Linked DNA regions of Thalassobaculum sp. OXR-137. The protein of the gene in region 2 interacts with the protein of the main gene of each other region in a pairwise test. Links are inferred from orthologs where the notes say so. Each region holds a gene or a part of one and is shown on either strand. Other genes may lie near its edges. The genes, in order: rho and nusG.

Region 1 (14,306 bases), 4.3 Mb from region 2 along the record:
TCGTACAGCCGGATCGCCGCCCGCTGGGTCTCGCGCACGTCCAGGTTCATCACCTCGAAGGCGAGCTTGCGGGCGTGGTTCTCGGCGATCTGGGTGAGGTCGCGCGCCAGCCCGTGCCCGCGCGCCCACGGGGCGACGAAGGAGGTGGTGAAGTTGCAGGCGAAGCTCTGCGCCTCGTTGTTGCGCGGCGGCCGGTGAAGCTGCGAGGAGCCCGCGATCACCCCGTCGAGCCGGCCGACGAACAGGTCGCGGTCGGGGATCAGCAGGGTGCCGCGCCAATAGGCCTCCAGGGTCTCGCGCGGCGGCGGGGTCAGCCAGCCGAAGCCGCCGCCGTCGATGATCGCCGCTTCCGCCGCGTCGCACAGGTCGTTGAGGTCGCCGGCCGACAGTTCGGTGACGTGCTCGACCAGGGTGACCGGCTGCGGGGCAAACTGAGTCTGATCGCCGGTCATGGCGTCCATCCGATGAAATTGGCGATGAGACGCAGGCCGGTGGCCTGGCTCTTCTCGGGGTGGAACTGGGTCCCGACCATGTTGTCACGGCCGACCATGGCGCAGATAGGGCCGCCGTAATCGACGGTGGCGAGCTGCTGGTCGGCGCTGTCGAGGCGCATGGCGTAGGAATGGACGAAATAGGCGTGGTGCCCGTCCTCCAGACCGGCCAGCACCGGATGGTGGCCGCCCTGCACGCTGAGCACGTTCCAGCCCATATGCGGCACCTTGCGCGGCCGTCCGTCCTCCTCGTCCGCCGGCTCGATGCGATGCACCTCGCCGTCGATCCAGCCGAAGCCCTCGGTGGTCAGGTGCTCGAATCCGGCCTTGGCCATGAGCTGCATGCCGACGCAGATGCCGAGGAACGGCACCGCCTCGCGGATCACCCGCGTCTCCAGCGTGTCGCGCAGCCCCTGGACCCGCTCCACACCCTGTCGGCAGTCGGCGAAGGCACCCACGCCCGGCAGGACGATGCGGTCAGCCTTTGCGATCGTGGCGAGATCGTCGGTCACCTTGATGTCGGCGGCGATGCCGGCTTCCCGGGACGACCGCTCGAAAGCCTTCGCCGCCGAGCGGAGGTTGCCCGACCCGTAGTCGATAATCGCGATGGTCTGCATGGTCGCCTCAGTCGCTCCGCAGCGCGCCCTTGGTCGACGGCACGGCGTCGGCCTTGCGCGGGTCGATCTCCACCGCCGCGCGCAGGGCGCGGGCGAGACCCTTGAAACAGGTCTCCACGATATGGTGGCTGTTCTCGCCTTTGAGGGTGTCCACATGCAGGGTGGCGCCAGACGCCTGGGCAAAGGCGCGGAACCACTCCTTGAACAGTTCGGTGTCGAAGGTGCCGACCTTCTGGGTCGGGAACACCACGCCCCAGGACAGGAACGGGCGGCCCGACAGGTCGATCGCCACCCGGGTCAGGGCCTCGTCCATCGGCAGCAGGCACGAGCCGTAGCGGGTGATGCCGCGCCGCTCGCCCAGCGCCTGGGCGATGGCGGAGCCGACCGCATAGCCGGAATCCTCCACGGTGTGGTGATCGTCGATATGCAGATCGCCCTCGGCCTTCACGGTCAGGTCGATCAGGGAATGTCGGGAGAGCTGCTCCAGCATATGGTCGAGGAACCCGATGCCGGTCGCCACGTCATAGGCGCCCGATCCGTCCAGATCGACGGAGGCGGAAATACGGGTCTCATTGGTGTTGCGCTCGACGCGCGCCGTGCGGGCCATGCCACCCTCCCTGGAGAATGGCGGCTGTTTAGCAGGAAGGCCGCCCAGGTGCCAGCCCAAGGCGCCCCCTAAGGCGCCCCGGCACACCGCCCGTCCGACTTGCCCTGGCAACTTGCTTGAACCGCACGCGCCGGACATTACATTCGCCTGACCATCGGAATAAGGCAGAACCCCATGAGTGACGATCCGACCCAGTGGCACGGCACGACGATCCTGGCCGTGCGGAAGGGAGATCGCGTCGTCGTCGCCGGCGACGGGCAGGTGACCTTCGGCAACACGGTGATGAAGGCGACCGCCCGCAAGGTGCGGCGGCTGTCCGGCGGCAACGTGATCGCCGGGTTCGCCGGGGCCACCGCCGACGCCTTCACCCTGTTCGAGCGGCTGGAAGCCAAGCTGGAGCAGCATCCGGGCCAGCTCACGCGCGCCTGCGTCGAGCTTGCCAAGGACTGGCGCACCGACCGCTACCTGCGCCGCCTGGAGGCGATGATGGCCGTGGTCGATGCCGACGTCTCCCTGGTGCTGACCGGCACCGGCGACGTGCTGGAGCCCGAGGACGGGCTGATCGGCATCGGCTCCGGCGGGTCCTTCGCGCTCGCCGCCGCCCGCGCGCTGGCCGACCGCGACGACATGGATGCCGAGACCATCGCCCGGCGCGCCATGGCGATCGCCGCCGATATCTGCATCTACACCAATGACAACGTGACCGTCGAAAGCCTATGACCGACTTTTCCCCCAGAGAGATCGTCTCCGAGCTCGACCGGTTCATCATCGGCCAGCATGACGCCAAGCGCGCGGTCGCCATCGCCCTGCGCAACCGCTGGCGCCGCCGGCAGCTCGACGAAGGGCTGCGCGAGGAGATCCTGCCGAAGAACATCCTGATGATCGGCCCGACCGGCGTCGGCAAGACCGAGATCGCCCGCCGCCTCGCCAAGCTGGCCAACGCGCCGTTCCTGAAAGTGGAAGCGACGAAGTTCACGGAGGTCGGCTATGTCGGCCGCGACGTGGAGTCGATCATCCGCGACCTGTTGGAATCCGCCATCGCCATGACCCGCGAGCGGATGCGCAAGGAGGTCCATGCCAAGGCGGAGCTGCAGGCCGAGGAACGGGTGATCGACGCCCTGGTCGGCGACAGCGCCAGCACCGAGACCCGGCAGAAGTTCCGCAAGATGCTGCGCGAGGGCCAGCTCGCCGAGCGCGAGATCGAGATCGACGTGACCAGCACCGGCGGTCCCGCCGGCATGCCGACCTTCGACATTCCCGGCATGCCCGGCGGCCAGCTCGGGGTGATGAACCTCAACGACATGCTGGGCAAGGCCTTCGGCGGCCAGAGCAAGCGCAAGCGGATGAGCGTGCCGGAGAGCTACGAGGTCCTGGTGCGCCAGGAGGCCGACAAGCTGCTCGACGAGGAGGCGGTCACCCGCGAGGCGATCGATCTGGTCGAGCAGAACGGCATCGTCTTCCTGGACGAGGTCGACAAGATTGCCCGCTCGGAGGAAGGCCGCAGCGGCGACGTGTCCCGCGAGGGTGTGCAGCGCGACCTGCTGCCGCTGATCGAGGGCACCACGGTCGCCACCAAGCACGGGCCGGTGAAGACCGACTTCATCCTGTTCATCGCGTCCGGCGCCTTCCACCTGGCGAAACCGTCGGACCTGCTGCCGGAGCTGCAGGGCCGCCTGCCGATCCGGGTGGAGCTGAAGGCGCTCACCCGCGACGATTTCCGCCGCATCCTGACCGAGCCGGAAGCCAGCCTGGTGACCCAGTACAAGGCGCTGATGGGCACCGAGGACCTGACCCTCGACTTCACCGACGACGCCATCGAGGCGCTCGCCGACATGGCGGTGGAGATCAACCGCACGGTGGAGAATCTCGGCGCGCGGCGGCTGCACACGGTGCTGGAGAAGCTGCTGGAGGAGGTGAGCTTCACCGCCTCGGACCGCAGCGGCCAGACGGTGACGGTGGACGCCGCCATGGTGAAGGAACGGGTCGGCGAACTGGCCAAGAACGCCGATCTGAGCCGGTTCATCCTGTAGGCGTAGGCAAGACGTCATCGAGAACGCCTAGAGCCAATATTTTGGGCTAGGAGCACCGCCTACTACTATATATACGACATTGGAGAGAATCTTATTGCGTCTACGAGGGTAATTTTGAATCTAAAGACTCACAAATGGACGCAAGAAGAATCCATATTACACCCAATCTTTGTTATAAGATTCCTGGCGTGAGCGACACGGTGCTATTCCCCAGGCCGTAGCACGCCGGGCGACCGGCGGAGCGCTATGTGGGGTTCTTTGGGGGCCCCACCTCACGCCCACTTGCTTCGTGAGTAGCAAGCGATTTTGAGCGGCTATATGCTGCGCGAACACCGCTTCTGTCGACTCTATGTATCGACACCAGATACAATTCGGCTCCATCCTTCGTTGCTTTGACTACGGCCTTATAGGATTTTATTTGTGGGCCATCTTTGTAGTGATAAATGAATATAGCGTGGTGCGGTGCTTCAATGCGCACAAATCCTTGGCCGATAGTCAAGGGAGCCATTCTATATGGATGCTGTGTTTCGCTATAGTGCTTCGATTCTTGTTTTTCGATGGTATATCGGGACAACCAAACAGCCGTCGTGATTGCGCCAATCGCTATCGCGACGCGATCCGAAATGCGGCACACAAAAATTGGCTCGGTTCTTTCGCCTGTGAGAAGGCGAATAAGTTCTGCTTCGTCCACCGCACCTATATAAGCGCGCCATAAATAGTTGAAATTAATTTTCTTAATTCACTAAGCGGAACGGCTTCATATCGGATTGATAATGAAAATACCGACGGCCCAGTTCTGTATAAAAGCAAAGTATCTTCAAAACCACTCCCGGTTAATTCCATCTCCGCTTGAAATGAATTTACGGATCCCGCAGCTCTGCCAGCAGGGTATCGATCCGGCTGTCGTCCAGCTCCCGGATCCGCACCGCCAGCAGGTTCGCCAGCTCCGTCGCCTTGGGACTCAGGCCGCCGGTATCCAGCACCACTCGGGGGCGGGAGATCTCCGACAGGCGGCGCAGTTCCTCCGCCTCTTCCCAGTCCAGGTTCAGGCAGGCATTCACCAGCTCCAGAAAGCCGGATCGGGGCCGCGCCCGCTTGCCGTGCTCGACGGCGGAGAGATAGGCGGCCGACACTCCAAGCCCCTCGGCCATGACCGCCAGGGTCAGGCCCCGGGCCTCGCGCAGATCCCGCAGCCGTCGGCCGAGCGGGGTCACAGCTCGTCCATCCCGTCGAAATCGGGTCTGGGGCGGGTCCGGTCCCGGCGCCGGCGCAGCAGCACGTACCATGCACCCTTGCCGCCGTCCTGCGGCTGGGCCGGGGTGAAGGCGAGGATGCGTTCCTTGTTCGGATAATCGCCGAGCCAGCCGGGCAGGGCGCGGCGGATCACGCCGATCTCGCGGGCGTCCCGTCCCCAAGGCACGTCGTATCCCGGCGCCTGCCAGTCCGGCCGCCCCTTGCCGGTGATCACCAGAACGCAGCGCCGCCCCAGCGCTTCCTGCCGGGCGAGGAAACCGTTCAGCGCCACATGCGCCTTCTCCCGGGTGAGCCCGTGCAGGTCGATCCGTGCCTCGATCGGCAACTGGCCGCGCTTCAGGCGAAGCTGCAGCCGCCGGTCCATCCCCGGCGCGCCGCCATGGATGTGATCCTGAAGGTCGGACGGCACGATTTCCGGCACCGGCTGCGGCGCCGGCGGTGTTCCCCTCACCCGCTTGTGTCCCGCAGGTTTCTGCAGGGTTGCGGGTTTTTCGGGAACCGGTTCGGGCAGGGGTTCCGGGGTCACCGCATGCTCGGCATGGCGGTCGCTCTCGATCCGGGTGGCGTCCTTGAGGACCTTGCCGAACAGATCCAGTTCTTCCGTGCTGGGTCGCCGGGGTTTGCGCACGCCGGCCCTCCCGCGCCTCAATCGGCGACGAGGATGACGTGCAGGCGGCGCGGGCCGTGGGCGCCCATCTGGATCTTCTGCTCGATATCGCCGGTGCGCGACGGGCCGGTGATCAGGTTCACCGTCCGCGGCATGGTGAACCCGTCGCTATCCGCCTTCGCCCGCGCGGCGCGGAACCGGGCCCAGGCATCCTCCAGCGGGCCGACCATCTGGCTGCGGCGGACCACGGCGATGTGATTTTCCGGCAGGAAATTCAGGCCCGTCGGCGTGCTCGCATCGGAGGTCAGCATCAGGGTGCCGGTCTCGGCCACGGCGGCGAAGACCGGGGTGACGCTGGTATCCTCCGAGCCGTCGGAGGTGCCGGTCTTGATCTCCAGGGTCGGCGTCTTCGACCAGTCCAGACCATCGGAAAGCGCAGGCGCCTGCACGATTCGGGCCGGCAGGTTCTCGCGGGACAGATAGGCGCGTACCGCCTCCGGCACGGCATCCAGGCTGTCCACCTCGTCCACCGTGCAGGCGAATTCCCGCGCCTTGTCGGCGAACAGGGCGGTCAGGCCGGCGGTGTCGCGACCGGCCGTGCGGTCGGGGATCAGATTGCGTTTCGGCTGGGCCAGGCGCTGGCGGAGCTGGGCCGCCGGCTCGCCGGACAGCGCTTCGCGGCCGAGAGACTTGCGGATCGAGCCGAGAATATCGTCGCGCGCGCTCATGCCCGGCCTCCCTTCGCCTGGCGTTCGCGGTAGAGGTCGTGGAAGGTCTTGCCCTCGGGGGCGGGCATGTCGCGGACGGAGGTCCAGCCGCCGGCCAGCGGCAGACTGGTAAACCTCCCGTTAACCTTTCCGAGCTTGCCCAGCAGGCCAGAAGCCAGCCGCGTGGCCAGGCGATACAGCTTCGGCCGGGTAGCGAAGTAGGACCATAGCGACAGTCCCGCCCTAGCCTTTTGGGGAGAAAGGCCTTTTTCGAATTCGCGCTGGCGGTAGTGACGCATCATTTTCGGTAGCGGGATGCACATCGGGCAGACGCTCTCGCAGCGCCCGCAGAAGGTCGAGGCGTTCGGCAGGTGGCCGGCCTCCTCCACGCCGATCAGCGACGGGGTCAGCACCGAACCCATCGGTCCCGGATAGACCCAGCCATAGGCGTGTCCTCCCACCGCGGCATAGACCGGGCAGTGGTTCATGCAGGCCGCACAGCGGATGCAGCGCAGCATGTCCTGGAACTCGGTGCCCAACATGGCGCTGCGGCCGTTGTCCAGCAGGACCACGTGGAATTCCTCCGGCCCGTCCATATCCTCCGAGCGGCGCGGGCCGGTGGAGAAGGAGGTGTAGACCGACATTTCCTGCCCCGTCGCCGAGCGGGCCAGCAGGCGCAGGATGGTGGAAGCGTCCTCCAGGGTCGGGACGATCTTCTCCAGGCTGGCGATGACCACATGCGCCTTGCCCAGGAGCTGGGTCATGTCGCCGTTGCCCTCGTTGGTCACGATGACCGTGGAGCCGGTCTCGGCAATGAGGAAGTTCGCGCCGGTGATGCCGACATCGGCGGCGAAATAGCGCTCGCGCAGCTTGGCTCGCGCCTCGTCGGTGAAGTCCTGCGGGATCTCCAGCCGGCGGTTCGGGTCGAGGTCCTTGTGTTCCCGCCGGAAATCCTCGGCGATCTGCTCGCGGGTCACGTGGATCGCCGGCGCGATGATGTGGCTCGGCGGCTCGTGGCGGAGCTGGATGATGTACTCGCCCAGATCCGTCTCGATCGGCTCGACGCCGTTCTTCTCCAGGTAGTCGTTGAGGCCGATCTCCTCGGCCACCATGGACTTGCCCTTAGTGACGGTCTTCGCCTCGCGGCGCTTGCAGATCTCCAGGATCGTCTCGCGCGCCTCGGCCGGGGTCCGGCACCAGTGCACGTGGCCGCCATTGGCGGTGACGTTCTCCTCGAACCGCTCCAGGTAGAAGTCCAGGTTGGCCAGCACGTGATTCTTGATGTCGCGGCCGGCATCGCGGAGCTGCTCGAATTCCGGCAGACCGGCGACCGTGCGGGCCCGGTTCTCCTGGAAGCCGGACTTCACGTTCAGCAGCGCGCGCTGCAGGGTCGCGTCGTTCAGCGCCTTGTGGGCGTTGTCCTTGAAGTTCCTGGATGTGGACTGCATGGCTCAGCGCTCCTTGGTGGACAGGGAGGCGGCAGGGTCGCCGATGGCGGGCGTGTCGGTCATGCCGGCCAGCACCTCGGCCACGTGGCGCACCTTGGTCTCGGCCCCCAGGCGCTTCAGTTTGCCGGCCATGTTCAGCAGGCAGCCGAGATCGCCGGCCAGCAGGGTATCCGCACCGGTGGCGACGATCTCCTCGGCCTTGTTGGTGACCATCTTGTCGGAGATCTCCGGATACTTGACGCAGAAGGTACCGCCGAAGCCGCAGCACACCTCCGCCCCCGGCAGTTCGGTGACGCTCAGCCCCTTCACCCCGGCGAGCAGCCGGCGCGGCTGGGCCTTCACCTCCAGCTCGCGCAGGCCGGAGCAGCTGTCGTGATAGGTGACGGTGCCGGCCATCTCGGCATCGACCGAGGTGACGCCGAGCACGTCGACCAGGAAGGAGGTCAGCTCGTAGGTCCGCTTGGCCACATGCTGGGCGCGCTGGGCCATGGCCGGGTCGTCGGCGAACAGCTCCGGGTAATGCTCGCGGATCATCCCGGCGCAGGAGCCGGACGGGGCGACCACGTAGTCCAGCCCTTCGAAGGCCTCAATCACCTGGGCGGCGACGGCGCGGGTGTCCTTGTTGTCGCCGGAATTGAAGGCCGGCTGGCCGCAGCAGGTCTGCTCCGCCGGCACGATGACGGTGCAGCCGGCATCCTCCAGCAGCTTCAGCGCGGCGAAGCCGATGGACGGCCGGAACATGTCGACCAGGCAGGTGACGAACAGCCCGACCTTTGGGGACTTGGCGGCAGCGGCGGCCTGCGAGCCGGATTGTGAAGCATCACCCTGGGCCATCGACGCCCCTTCGCACGGTAAATGGTCAGACATTTGAGCTATCACGCGGGCGGGGGAGCGGCAAGGTGCGGCGGGTCCAGTGGGGCGATGTGCGCCATGCTTGCCCGGCACCTTTCCCCTTCTCCCTTCACGCACTCGCCGGACTTGTTCCGGGATAATCCGATCCGCGCGGTCGAGGTTCGAGATTATCCTGTGGCGCCCGCCCTAGCTCACCGGGTTGCCCCGGCACAAGGTGTTCAGCCCGGAGAGATGGTTGACGCCTGTTCGGAGACATAGCTGACGGTTTCCGGGATTATGTTTTTGTCGATGTTGACGTCAATGGTTGCGATGCGCTTGGCGCCGAAGAAGACGCCGAACGGGCCGTCGCGGTCGCGTGGCCGGATGGCGACGCGTTCGCCGCGGAAGGCCTTGGGCACGCGCCAGCGGCGGTTTCGGAAGCTGATGGTGGCGGACTGGTTGACGGTGCGCAGCGTCTCGCCGTCGTCATAGACGATCGCGGGCGGCGGATCGATGAGGGGACGCGGCGAGACGGTGTATCGGGTCGCCGGCACCTCCTGACCGAGAGCCTCGTGCGGCCTGCGGGTATTGTAGACGGTGCGCCAGGCATCGAAGGCGCTCTGGGCGCAGGCGAGATCGCGGAACCGGTTGCCGGCCAGCAGCTCGGCATTGAGGGTGCGGTGGAAGCGCTCGTTCTTGCCGCGCGACTGGGGATGGTAGGGGCGGCTGTGGATGACCTCCACGCCGAGCTTGAGCAGCCACACGCCGAGCGGCGTCCACTGTCCCGGCACGCCACCGCCCCAGGGCGAGCCGTTGTCGAGGAAGAACGCCTCGGGCAGGCCATAGCGGCAAAAGGCCCCTTCCAGAGCGCTGCGCACCGTCGCCGTGCGCTGGTCACCGCAGGCGGCAAGGCAAAGCGCGTAGCGCGAGTGATCGTCGATCACCGTCAGCGGATGGCACCAGCCGGCCCCGGCCAGCGGCACCCGGCCCTTGAAGTCCATCTGCCACAGCAGGTTCGGCAGCGGCTTCTCGAAGCGCTGGTAGTGATGGTTGTCGCCGCCGCTCCCGCCACCGATCCGCCCATGACGCTGCAGCACCGCATGCACCGTCGACGGTGCGGGTGCGGCAAGACCGTCGCGGCTCAAACAGCGCGCGATCTTGCGCGCCCCCCACGCCGGGTGCGCATCGCGCACCGCCAGGATCGCCGCCTCCACATCCGCCGCCGTCCGCGCCGGGCTCCTATGCGGCCGCCGAGACCGCTCACACAGCCCGTCTGCGCCATCCAGCCACCGCCGTAGCCACTTGTAGCCCGTCTGCGCACTGATCCCAAAACGCCGGCACAACTCCCGACGGTTCGCCCCTTCAGACAACGCCAGCGTCACGAACTCAACCCGCTGTTCCATGGCAGACACCTCTCTCCACGGCATGCCCAGCCTCCTGCGCTGATCACATGCCTAAAGTGTCAACCATCTCCCCGAACACCTGTCCGCTATCTCTCCGGGCTGAACACACAAGGCCGGGGAGTGTCGGAGGGGATGTGGTGAGGCTCCGTGCTTGCCCGGCAGAAGGGGTTCCCCATAGATTGCAGGGATGGATGCTTCCACACCACGCGACGGCGAGACCGACCCGTTCATACTGGCGGAACAGAAGCGCTGGCTCGATCTTGCTCGTCTGGGCAAGGAGGCGTGGAACACTTGGGCTGAAGCCGAGCTAAAGAAACCGCTGGAAGATCGTGTCGAGGTCGATTTCTCGGGTCAGGAGATCGAGATTTCAGGTTTTGGCGACTTCATTTTTCCGGCCGAAGTCGATTTCAGCGACGCAAGATTCTCGGTTAAGGCTGACTTCAGAGCGGCCACATTCTCTGCCGGTGCTGACTTTATCCAGGCCACATTCTCAGGATACGCTGATTTCAGAGAGGCCACTTTCGCCGTCTACGCCGACTTCAGCCAGACCACATTCTCTGCCGATGCCGACTTCAGAGAGACCACATTCTCAAATTACGCCTTCTTCACCCAGGCTACATTCTCTGCCGACGCCGACTTCAGAGAGACCACATTCTCAAATTACGCCTTCTTCACCCAGGCCATATTCTCTGCCGACGCCGACTTCAGAGAGACCACATTCGCCGACGCCTGCTCCTTCAACAGTGCGAGGATGAAATCCGTTTGGCAGCTTAATGGAGCAAGGGTTGCCGGCTCACTTTTCGCTCATAGTGCAGAGATTGAGGGTCATGCCTATTTCACCGCTATCGATTTCAATTTTCCGCCGAACCTGACCTCAACATCGTTTTCGCAACCACCCTCGTTTCTGGGGTCGACCTTCCGATACCCGTGCTCGAACTGGATTTCGGGGAAATGTGACGTCGGCGACGGCGAAGCGCGGTTCCGGCGGTTGAAGCAGCTCGCCGCCGACACCCATGATCACGAACTGGAACTACGCCTCTTCGCCCTCGAGACGAAGGCAAAGCGGTTCCATACGCTCAAGCTGGCAAACCCGCTCCACTGGCCGGGTCTCGTCCTGAACTTTGGATATGGCTGGGTCTCGGACTTCGGGCAGAGCGTGCTCCGCCCCTTGGGATGGCTCATGGTGACGATCCTCTTCGCGCTCTTCGCCTTCGAGGCGATGACGGATCTTCCCGACATGCTCGCCAGAGGCCTCATCGACTTCAGTACTGCGGCAAAGGTGGCCGCCTTCGTGAATGTGGTTCCCTTCGCCGGCCAGGCCGTTCTTGGGCGGGAGATCATGACCAAGGGCTTGTGCCCGATGGACGAGGGAGCACCTGAATATCTCGACTGCCTCACCACCCTCTACACCATCAGCGCGGTGGAAGGGGTCTTCGGGCTGATCTTCCTGTTTCTGATCGGTCTCGGGCTGCGGAACCGGTTCCGGATCAAGTGAGGGCCGGGGAGGCTACGCTCAAGCTCCCTCTATCTCTCCCACTCCCCGGACCTGTTCCGGGGTGATCCCATCCGCGTGGCGGGCTTCAGAGCTCCTGTGATGACGCCCGTCCCAGCCCACAGGTTTGCCCCGGCACAAGGCCGGGGAGTGTCGGGGAGGAGGGGGAGGGAAGCGTTGTCCCCACGAAAAAGGCCGACCCCGAAGGCCGGCCCATTCCATCTGAAACTAGATCCTGACTTTCGTCAGGACGAGACGTCAGGAATTCATCTGGTCGAAGAAATCCTGGTTGGTCTTGGAGTGCTTGAGCTTGTCGAGCAGGAACTCCATGCCGTCGACCGTGCCCATCTGCATGAGGATCCGGCGCAGGACCCACATCTTCGACAGGGTGGCCTTATCGACCAGCAGCTCTTCCTTACGGGTACCCGACTTGGTGATGTCGATCGCCGGGAAGGTACGCTTGTCGGAGAGCTTGCGGTCGAGGATGACTTCGGAGTTACCGGTCCCCTTGAACTCCTCGAAGATCACCTCGTCCATGCGCGAGCCGGTATCGATCAGCGCGGTCGCGATGATCGTCAGCGAGCCGCCCTCCTCGATATTCCGGGCCGCACCGAAGAAGCGCTTCGGGCGCTGCAGGGCGTTGGCGTCGACACCGCCGGTCAGCACCTTGCCCGAGGACGGCACCACGGTGTTGTAGGCGCGGGCCAGGCGGGTGATGGAGTCCAGCAGGATCACCACGTCGCGCTTGTGCTCGACCAGGCGCTTGGCCTTCTCGATCACCATCTCGGTGACCTGCACGTGGCGCGAGGCCGGCTCGTCGAAGGTGGAGGAGATCACCTCGCCCTTCACCGAGCGCACCATGTCGGTCACTTCCTCCGGCCGCTCGTCGATGAGCAGGACGATGAGGTAGACCTCCGGGTTGCCCTGGGAGATGGCGTGGGCGACGTTCTGCAGCATCACCGTCTTACCGGTGCGCGGCGGCGCCACCATCAGCGCGCGCTGGCCCTTGCCGAGCGGCGAGATCAGGTCGATGACCCGGGCGGTGAAATCCTTGTTCTCCGGCTTGAACTCGGTCTCGAGCTTCAGCTTCTCGTTCGGGAACAGCGGGGTGAGGTTGTCGAAGTTGATCCGGTGACGGACCGCCTCGGGATCCTCGAAGTTGATCTGGTTCACCTTCAGGAGGGCGAAGTACCGCTCGCCGTCCTTCGGCGCGCGGATCTGGCCCTCGACCGTGTCGCCCGTGCGCAGGCCGAAGCGGCGCACCTGGCTCGGCGAGACGTAGATGTCGTCCGGACCCGGCAGGTAGTTGGATTCCGGCGCCCGCAGGAAGCCGAAACCGTCCGGCAGGATCTCCAGCACGCCCTGACCCGAGATCGGGACGTCGTTCTCCGCGAGTTGCTTGAGGATCGCGAACATCATGTCCTGCTTGCGCAGCGTGCTCGCGTTCTCAACTTCAAGCTCCTCGGCGTAGGAGAGGAGATCGGCGGGGGTTTTCGCTTTGAGTTCTTGAAGATTCATCTGCTGTGGATTGCCTTCAGGGAAGGGACCGGAACACGCCCGACACAAAGGGTTATCGTTTTACCCATGGGCCCGTCCGAATGGGGGCCGTCTGCAACACATGCAATGTTCCGGAGAAAAGCGGTCGCGCCCGGCGACCGGAAACAGGCCTTACCCGACCCACCGGGCGGTGTCAACGGCGTTCACCGTACGACAGATCTTAAAACGGCTTCGTGATCACCAGGAATACAACCACGACCATCACTAACGTAGGGACTTCGTTGGCGATTCGGTAGTAGCGGGTCGAATTCTTATTCTCGTCTGCCGCGAAAGCCTTACGCCAGCGTCCCATCATGTGATGCGCCGCGGTCATGACCAGCACCAGGAATAGCTTTGCGTGCATCCAGCCGTCCTCGAGCCATCCGGGGGTCAGCCAGAGCAGGCCGAGGCCGAAGATCCAGGTGGCGATCATCGCCGGGTTCATGATCGCCCGGTACAGTCGGCGCTCCATGACCTTGAAGGTCTCCGACGTAGCCGAGCCCGGGGCTTCCGCGGCGTGGTAGACGAACAGCCGCGGCAGGTAGAGCAGACCGGCCATCCACGAGATCACGCTGATCACGTGCAGCGCCTTGACGATGCCGTAGGCGTCCATCGCCGCTCAGCCCCGGATATGCTTGAGCAGGGCGGCGACATTCTCCGGCGGGGTCTGCGGTACGATGCCGTGGCCCAGGTTGAAGATGAACGGCCCGCCCGACAGGGCTTCCAGGATGCGGTCGGTCTCCGCCTTCAGCGCATCGCCGCCGGTGACCAGGGCGATCGGGTCGAGATTGCCCTGGACCGGAATATCGGCCTGCAGCGCGCAGGCCATGGCCAAGGGGATGGTGCTGTCGAGCGCCAGGCCGTCGATCCCGGTCGCCGCGGCATAGCCCCGTGTCATCGCCCCCGCACCCCGGGCGAAGCCGATGACCTTCACCTCCGGATGCAGCGCCTTCAGCCGGCGCACGATCTCCGCCGTCGGCTCGATCACGGCGCGCTGGAAGACGCTTTCCGGCGCGGCCCCCGCCCAACTGTCGAACAGCTTCACCACCTGGGCGCCGGCGGCCACCTGGCGGTCCAGATAGGCCACCGTGGCGTCGACCAGCAGATCCATCAGCTTGGCGAAGCCCTGGGGCCGCCCATAGGCCCAGCCCTTGAGCTTGGCGTAGTCCCGGCTGCTGCCGCCCTCGACCATGTAGGAGGCGACGGTCCAGGGGCTGCCGGCGAACCCGATCAGCGCCACGTCCTTCGGCAGCGCCTCGCGCAGGCGCGCCACGGTTTCGTAG
Region 2 (7,673 bases):
GGCGCCCGGCCCCGGGCCGAGAAGAGGAAACGGGTCGGGAGCGGACACGCAGGCGCGCCGCTCCCTCCCCGAACCTTAGCTGGAAATCGAGCTCAATTACTTCAGCTCGACGGTGGCGCCAGCCTCCTCCAGCTTCTTCTTCAGCTCCTCGGCCTCTTCCTTGGAAGCACCTTCCTTGACGGGCTTCGGAGCGCCTTCGACCAGGTCCTTGGCCTCCTTGAGGCCCAGGCCGGTGATGGCACGGACTTCCTTAATCACGTTGATCTTCTTGTCCCCGGCGGAGGCAAGGATCACGTCGAACTCGGTCTTCTCCTCAGCGGCCGGGGCGGCATCGCCACCACCAGCAGCCGCGGCGACCGCGACCGGAGCAGCGGCGGACACGCCCCACTTCTCCTCGAGCATCTTCGACAGCTCGGCCGCCTCGAGGACGGTCAGAGCGGACAGGTCGTCGACCAGCTTGGCAAGATCAGCCATTTCAATTCACTCCACGTTGGTACTTCTGTTGACAGAGCGGTTCGTCCGCCCTCACTCCGACTGCTCGCTGTGGGCCTTGAGCACCCGCGCGATCTGGCCGGCCGGTGCGGCAAGCACACCAACCATCCGAGACGCCGGGGTCTGAAGGAGACCCACAAGCTTGGCACGCGACTCGTCGATCGACGGGGTCTTGGCCAGAGCCTTGATCTCATCGATGTTGAGTTTCCGTTCGCCCAGGCCGCCACCGACGATGGTGACCTTGTCGTTCTTATTGGCGAACTCAACGATCACCTTCGCCGCCGCCACCGGGTCGGTCGACGTCGTCACCGACGTCGGACCCGTGAAGAGGTCGCTCAGGTTCTCGTAGCGCGTGCCCTGCAGAGCAAGACGGGCGAGCCGATTCTTCGTGACCTTGTAGCCGGCCCCGGCCGCACGGACGTTGGAACGAAGACCTTCGACCTCGGACACCGTCAGACCCGTCTGATGGGTGATGACGACGACTTCGGAGCCTTCGAACGTCGTGCGAAGAGAGTCGACCAACTCGGCCTTTTCGGTTCGGTTCACCTCTTATCTCCGCAATTGGAACCGATGCGCCGTCGTTCTGTTTCGAACATGGCCCGTCGGTCCGGTTGCACGAAGACGACACTTTCGTGCCGCCCCTGTTCGCCTGTCCCAGAAGTCCAACATCGCCGGCTGGGCCGGTATCCGTTGGCGCTCCCGTCTGTACGGGCGGAATTTAAGGCCCCTCCGGATCGCTCCGCCGCGGCCGCCCGTAGTCTCGGACAGGTCGGAACGGGATCTCTCCCGCCCCTCACGCCGGCCCGCGGCTGACCGCGGACCGTCGATCTCTTGAGCGCGGCCGCGTTAGGCGGCCGGCGCGGAACCCAGAGCCGCCGTGTCGATCTTGATGCCCGGACCCATGGTCGAGCTGACCGACACGCGCTTGATGTAGTGGCCCTTCGCCCCGGTCGGCTTCGCCTTCTGGATCGCATCGACGAACGCCGTGGCGTTCTCGACCAGCTGATCCTCGGAGAAGCTCGCCTTGCCGATGCCGGCATGGACGATGCCGGCCTTCTCGACGCGGAACTCGACCTGACCGGCCTTCGCGGCGGCGACGGCGTCGGCCACGTTCGGGGTCACGGTGCCCAGCTTCGGGTTCGGCATCAGGCCGCGCGGGCCCAGCACCTTACCGAGACGGCCGACGACGGCCATCATGTCCGGGGTCGCGATCACGCGGTCGAAGTCCATCCGGCCATTCTGGATCTCTTCCATCAGATCCTCGGCCCCGACCACCTCGGCACCGGCCGCACGGGCCTCGTCCGCCTTGGCGTCCTTGGCGAAGACGGCGACGCGCACGTCCTTGCCGGTGCCGTGCGGCAGCGAGACGACGCCGCGGACCATCTGGTCGGAGTGACGCGGGTCGACGCCCAGGTTCATCGAGATCTCGACGGTCTCGTCGAACTTGGCGCTGGCCTTGCCCTTGATGAGCTTGATGGCCTCGGCCATGCCGAAGAGGGCCGTCCGGTCGAGGTCGCCGTACGCGGCGCGAAGACGCTTACCTGTTTTTGCCATGATCGCCTCACTCCACCACTTCGATGCCCATGGAACGGGCGGAACCCTTGATCATCTGAACCGCACCGTCCATGTCGACGGCGTTCAGATCCGGCATCTTCTGCTCGGCGATCTCCTTGACCTGCGCCAGGGTGACCTTGCCGACCGCGCCCTTGTTCGGCGTCGGGGAGCCCTTGGCCACCTTCGACGCCTTCTTCAGGAAATAGGACACCGGCGGGGTCTTGGTGATGAAGGTGAAGGTACGGTCGCCGTAGGCGGTGATCACCACCGGCACCGGCATGCCCTTCTCCATCTTCTCGGTCGCGGCGTTGAACGCCTTGCAGAACTCCATGATGTTGAGTCCGCGTTGACCGAGAGCCGGACCCACCGGCGGAGACGGGTTCGCCGCTCCGGCCGGGATCTCCAGCTTGATATAGCCGACGATCTTCTTAGCCATCTGTTGCCTTCCTCTTTTCGGTCCGTGGTGCGATGCCGCAGGGCTTCGCGGTCATCTCCCACAGGCCGTCCACAAACGAGCCGTTCCGGCCCCGGGCATGTGTCCCGGGATCGAACCCGAACGGGCTCAGGTTTTCTCGACCTGGGTGAATTCCAGATCGACCGGCGTCGATCGTCCGAAGATCGACACCGCAACTTTCAGACGCGCCCGCTCCTCGTCGACATCCTCGACAAGGCCGTTGAACGTCGCGAACGGGCCGTCGGAGACCCGGACCTGCTCGCCGATCTCGAAGGTGATCGACGGCTTCGGCCGGTCCACGCCCTCGGAGACCTGCTTCAGCAGACGGTCCGCCTCGGCGTCGGTGATCGGGATCGGACGGCTCTTGCCGCCCACGAACCCGGCCACCTTCGGCTGCGACTTGACCAGATGCCAGCTCTCGTCCGTCAGCTCCATCCGGACCAGGATGTAGCCCGGGAAGAACTTGCGTTCGGTGGTCGCCTTCACGCCCCGGCGCATCTCGATCACTTCCTCGGTCGGAACCAGGACTTCGGTGATCAGATCCTCGAACTCGTGCTGGGCGACCTGCTCGTTGATCGACTGGGCGACCTTCTTCTCGAAGCCGGAATAGGTCTGCACCACGTACCATCGTTGCGCCATGTCAGCCTCCGAGCCCCAGTACCAGTTGCACACCCCAGGCCAGGACCTGGTCGACCACGAAGAAGAACACCGAGGCCAGCAACACCATGATGAAGACCATCAGGGTGGCCACGGCCGTCTCCTTGCGGCTCGCCCACGTGACCCGCGACACTTCCTGTCGCACCTGACGCACGAACTGGGCGGGACTCACCTTCGCCATCGCTTCTGCTCTCCGCCGCACGGTCCCGGGAAAAGCCCCGGGGTACGCTGTGGCACCAATTCCGAACACGTGAATGCGGATGGCGCCCATCGGGTTTCCCGACGGCGCCGCCCGCGAAACGTCTTTATATAGTGGCAGGAGTGGAGGGGCTCGAACCCCCAGCCCCCGGTTTTGGAGACCGGTGCTCTACCAGTTGAGCTACACTCCTAACCTTGCAAAAGCGTTACCCGCCTCCGCTTACCCGATGACCCCCGATTACTCGATGACCTTCGACACCACGCCGGCGCCGACGGTGCGGCCGCCTTCGCGGATGGCGAAGCGCAGGCCGTCATCCATGGCGATCGGCGCGATCAGCTCGACGTCCATCGCGATGTTGTCGCCCGGCATCACCATCTCGGTGCCTTCCGGCAGCGTCACCGTCCCGGTCACGTCCGTCGTGCGGAAGTAGAACTGCGGACGGTAGTTGGTGAAGAACGGCGTGTGACGGCCACCCTCTTCCTTCGTCAGGATGTACGCCTCGGCCTTGAACTTCGTGTGCGGCGTGATCGAGCCCGGCTTCGCCAGAACCTGACCGCGCTCCACGTCCTCGCGCTTGGTGCCGCGCAGCAGAACGCCAACGTTGTCGCCCGCCTCGCCCTGGTCCAGCAGCTTGCGGAACATCTCCACACCGGTGCAGGTCGTCTTCACCGTCGTCTTGATGCCGACGATCTCGATTTCCTCGCCCACCTTCACGATGCCGCGCTCGATACGGCCGGTCACCACCGTGCCGCGGCCCGAGATCGAGAACACGTCCTCGATCGGCATCAGGAACGGCAGGTTCTTCGGACGCTCCGGGGTCGGAATGTACGAGTCGACCGTCTCCATCAGCGCGAGGATCGCCTTGCGGCCGATCTCCTCGTTGCTGTCCTCGAGCGCGGCCAGAGCCGAACCCTTGGTGATCGGAATGTCGTCGCCCGGGAACTCGTAGGACGACAGAAGCTCGCGGATCTCGAGCTCGACCAGCTCCAGAAGCTCCTCGTCGTCGACCTGGTCGACCTTGTTCATGAACACGACCAGCGCCGGAACGCCGACCTGGCGCGCCAGAAGGATGTGCTCGCGCGTCTGCGGCATCGGGCCGTCGGCCGCCGACACCACCAGGATCGCGCCGTCCATCTGCGCCGCACCCGTGATCATGTTCTTCACGTAGTCGGCGTGGCCCGGGCAGTCCACATGCGCGTAGTGACGGTTCGCCGTCTCGTACTCAACGTGCGCCGTCGAGATCGTGATGCCGCGCGCCTTCTCTTCCGGCGCCTTGTCGATGGCGTCGTACGCCATGAACGTCGCACCGCCGGACTCTGCAAGCGTCTTCGTGATCGCCGCCGTCAGCGTCGTCTTGCCGTGGTCGACGTGACCGATCGTGCCGATGTTGCAGTGCGGCTTAGTCCGCGCGAATTTCTCCTTGGCCATCTCGTCGTTCCCGTCGGCTGCATCGTGGAGGCATCCAGGAGATGCCGGAAAAACTAACCCTCTTCAGAACCTTGTCGGTCGGTCGCGATCCGGTCAGCAAGTGGTGGTGGGGGTAGGATTCGAACCTACGTACGCATACGCGGGCAGATTTACAGTCTGCTGCCTTTAACCACTCGGCCACCCCACCATCGGATCGGATCGCAATCTCGCTTTCGGCAAGCCCCGTTCCTGAGGGAGTGCGAACTATGTTAATTCGCGACCGTTTGTCAACGACGAACGCGACAAAAAATGACCGCGCCGGTAATCCAGGCGGTTCGTGGTCTCCCAACCGAGGAAAACCGTAGCATAGCCATGGCGAAACGAAAATACGGCGGCCGCCCCTCCCGTGCGGCGAAATCCCCTGCCCCCGGCCGCGAGCGGTCCGGCGGCGGTCAAACACTCCCCGGCCGCGAGTCGGATCGGACGGCATTCGACCCGACTCTGCTGTTCGGCAGGCACGCGGTGGCGGCAGCACTGGCCAATCCGCGACGGCATGTCCGCGCGCTGATGTGCAGCGTGGAAGCGGCGGCCGATCTCGCCGAGACCCTGGCCGCCCTGCCCGAGGCCCGGTGCGGGGCCCTGCCCGACCCCAGGACCGTCACGGCGGAGGAGATCGCCACCCTGGTCGGCGAGGGCGCGGTGCATCAGGGCCTGATCGCCCGGGTCGACCCGCTGCCGGACACCGCCCTGGAGGACGTGCTCGACGCCGCCGGGCCCCAAAGCCTGCTGATGGTGCTCGACCAGGTGACCGATCCGCACAATCTCGGCGCCGTGCTGCGCTCCGCCGCGGCCTTCGGGGCCGATGCGGTCGTCGTCCAGGACCGGCACACCCCGCAGATCACTGCCGTGGTGGCCAAGACCGCGTCCGGCGCGCTCGACGTCACCCCGCTGGTGCGGGTGATCAACCTCGCCCGCGCCCTGCGCACCATCCAGGAGGCCGGGTTCTGGTGCGTCGGCCTCGCCGAGGAGGGGCCGGTCGCGCTCGACAGTCTCGACCTGTCCGGCCGGGCCGCGCTGGTGATGGGGGCGGAGGGCGACGGCCTGCGCCGCCTGACCCGCGAGACCTGCGACCAACTCGTCCACCTGCCGACCAAGGCGCCGATCCGCTCGCTCAACGTGTCGGCGGCGGCGGCGATCGCCCTGCATCACGCCGCGGTCGCCCCCGGCAGAAAGGCAGGTTAACCTTTAACCAAGATTTTTAGGCCATACTCCGACAGCTTTTCCGCGCGGCGGACCGAGCAAGCAGACCGGATATGCAGGAGTCCCAGTAATCATGGTGTTCACGCCGCGCGAGGACATCGAGGTCGCGAAATCAGCGATCTGCGAAGAAGCCGCAGACCTGTTCACTCCCGACGCTCGCGAAACCATCACCCGGGCCTGCGCCGCCTATCTCGGCCCCCGTAAGCTGACGGCGATCGAGATCCTGTACTCCCCGCGGCATCAGACCGATCTGATGAACAGCGGGACCAGCGCCATGCAGGCGGTCCAGAAGGCGGCGAGCTGGCAGGTCCGCGGCATGAGCGTGCCGGTAAGCGAGCGGATCCGCCGGCTGTGGGACATCATCGACCAGGCCAAGGCGGCCATGGCCGAGGAGGTCGAGGCCCTCGACCCGGCCCCGATGACGCCGGAGACCGCCGGCGCGTTGTTCGCCCGGCGGGGCGACGAGAGCAGCCCCGCCCATACCTTCCGCATCCTGTGCTCGGTTGCCGCCGGGCTGGCGGACAAGAAGGGCTGGGCCGACAAGCTCGACACCCTGCTGAAGATCGCCGCCAGCGCCGACACGCCGGAGGCGCTGGCCTGCATCGACCGGTTCCTGGGCGAGCTGCTGCGGCCGGTGGAGGTGCTCCCGGAGGTCATCGGCGATCTGCCGACCGCCGGCGAGGCGGTGGCCAGCCTGCTGGCCCTGCTGAACGGGACCGCCCGGCCGACCGACGCGCCGCCCAAGGCGGTCCTGTCGGTGCCGTTCTACAAGCTGATGACCCGCGCCCCGATGCCCGATTCCCGGGCGGCCCTGGCCGCGCATATCGTCCGTCTGGTCTCCGGCCCCGACAAGATGACGGCCAAGACCCTCGCCGAGGAGATCCAGGCGGTGGTCGAGCTGCGCGACACCCTCGTCTTCGAGGGCGCGCTGATCGGCGGCGAGGTGACCCAGGAGGCGCTGGAACGCCGGCTGGGCCGGGCCCTCTCCGACCAGACCATCGACATGCTGATGCAGGGAACGCGCTGCGTCGGCGAGCGGGTGATGCGGGCCGTGGCCCTGCACAGCAAGGTGTTCGGCGAGACCGCGCGGGAGTACCTGGAACAGTACGTCGCCGACCTGATGGGCCAGCCGCAGCTCGAGGCCAAGCTGGTGGCGGAAGGCCTGTCGCTTCGGCAGCAGATCATGGCGCTGGGCGCGCTGTACCGGGCGCTGAAGGGCTCCCAGCTCGGCGACCGGGCGAAGGGCCGCATGACCCGCCAGGTCGAACAGGCGCAGACCGCCCTGCTCGACAGCTCGCGGCTGCTGGAGAAGCTGAACGACGGCAGCGGCTCGGCGGCCGAACGGCTGATGCGGGTGGTCGACCTGTGCCGCGAAGGCGCTTTCACCGAGGGCGAGAACGCCGACCGCGCCCGGGCCGCCGCGCAGCAGCTCATGAAGCGGCCGGATTTCCTCGCCAGCTATCTGGACGGGGCGGAGCAAAAGGGCGAACGTGCCACCCGGCTGCGCGACCTGCAGCGCAAACTGGCCGAAGCGAGGATCGTTTGAGCGCTCCTGACCGGAACGGACCCGACCGGGACGACCCGAATTTCCAGCCGCATCTGGACCGCGACATGGTCGGCTACGGCCGCACCCCGCCCCATGCCAACTGG

Evidence for each region.
Region 1: the proteins of nusG (region 2) and rho interact in binary tests that used the Escherichia coli proteins (3 or more experiments, as listed by UniProt). The link is inferred for Thalassobaculum sp. OXR-137 from one-to-one orthologs.

Annotation. Positions count from the first base shown.
Region 1 is NZ_CP139715.1:1,060,335-1,074,640, reverse strand. What follows is about bases 10,876-13,702. They hold rho (transcription termination factor Rho), read right to left. Parts: upstream 13,006-13,702; coding sequence 11,746-13,005; downstream 10,876-11,745. Other genes in these bases: hemE (uroporphyrinogen decarboxylase), read right to left, coding at 13,643-13,702; hemJ (protoporphyrinogen oxidase HemJ), read right to left, coding at 13,205-13,636; T8K17_RS04975 (pentapeptide repeat-containing protein), read left to right, coding at 10,876-11,490. In the rest of the region: T8K17_RS05030 (N-acetyltransferase), read right to left, coding at 1-452; imidazole glycerol phosphate synthase subunit HisH, read right to left, coding at 449-1,108; imidazoleglycerol-phosphate dehydratase HisB, read right to left, coding at 1,116-1,715; ATP-dependent protease subunit HslV, read left to right, coding at 1,890-2,435; ATP-dependent protease ATPase subunit HslU, read left to right, coding at 2,432-3,745; T8K17_RS05005 (helix-turn-helix domain-containing protein), read right to left, coding at 4,606-4,959; T8K17_RS05000 (Smr/MutS family protein), read right to left, coding at 4,956-5,627; T8K17_RS04995 (lactate utilization protein), read right to left, coding at 5,645-6,334; T8K17_RS04990 (LutB/LldF family L-lactate oxidation iron-sulfur protein), read right to left, coding at 6,331-7,761; T8K17_RS04985 ((Fe-S)-binding protein), read right to left, coding at 7,765-8,595; T8K17_RS04980 (IS481 family transposase), read right to left, coding at 8,832-10,019; more of T8K17_RS04975, read left to right, coding at 10,183-10,875; more of hemE, read right to left, coding at 13,703-14,306. UniProt on the Escherichia coli protein: Facilitates transcription termination by a mechanism that involves Rho binding to the nascent RNA, activation of Rho's RNA-dependent ATPase activity, and release of the mRNA from the DNA template.
Region 2 is NZ_CP139715.1:5,359,205-5,366,877, forward strand. The notes cover bases 1,375-4,351. They hold nusG (transcription termination/antitermination protein NusG), read right to left. Parts: upstream 3,140-4,351; coding sequence 2,609-3,139; downstream 1,375-2,608. Other genes in these bases: rplA (50S ribosomal protein L1), read right to left, coding at 1,375-2,046; rplK (50S ribosomal protein L11), read right to left, coding at 2,054-2,482; secE (preprotein translocase subunit SecE), read right to left, coding at 3,141-3,338; tuf (elongation factor Tu), read right to left, coding at 3,594-4,351. In the rest of the region: rplL (50S ribosomal protein L7/L12), read right to left, coding at 97-474; rplJ (50S ribosomal protein L10), read right to left, coding at 526-1,038; more of rplA, read right to left, coding at 1,339-1,374; more of tuf, read right to left, coding at 4,352-4,784; 23S rRNA (guanosine(2251)-2'-O)-methyltransferase RlmB, read left to right, coding at 5,136-6,005; T8K17_RS24895 (hypothetical protein), read left to right, coding at 6,097-7,569; T8K17_RS24900 (allantoinase PuuE), read left to right, coding at 7,566-7,673. UniProt on the Escherichia coli protein: Part of the processive rRNA transcription and antitermination complex (rrnTAC). The complex forms an RNA-chaperone ring around the RNA exit tunnel of RNA polymerase (RNAP).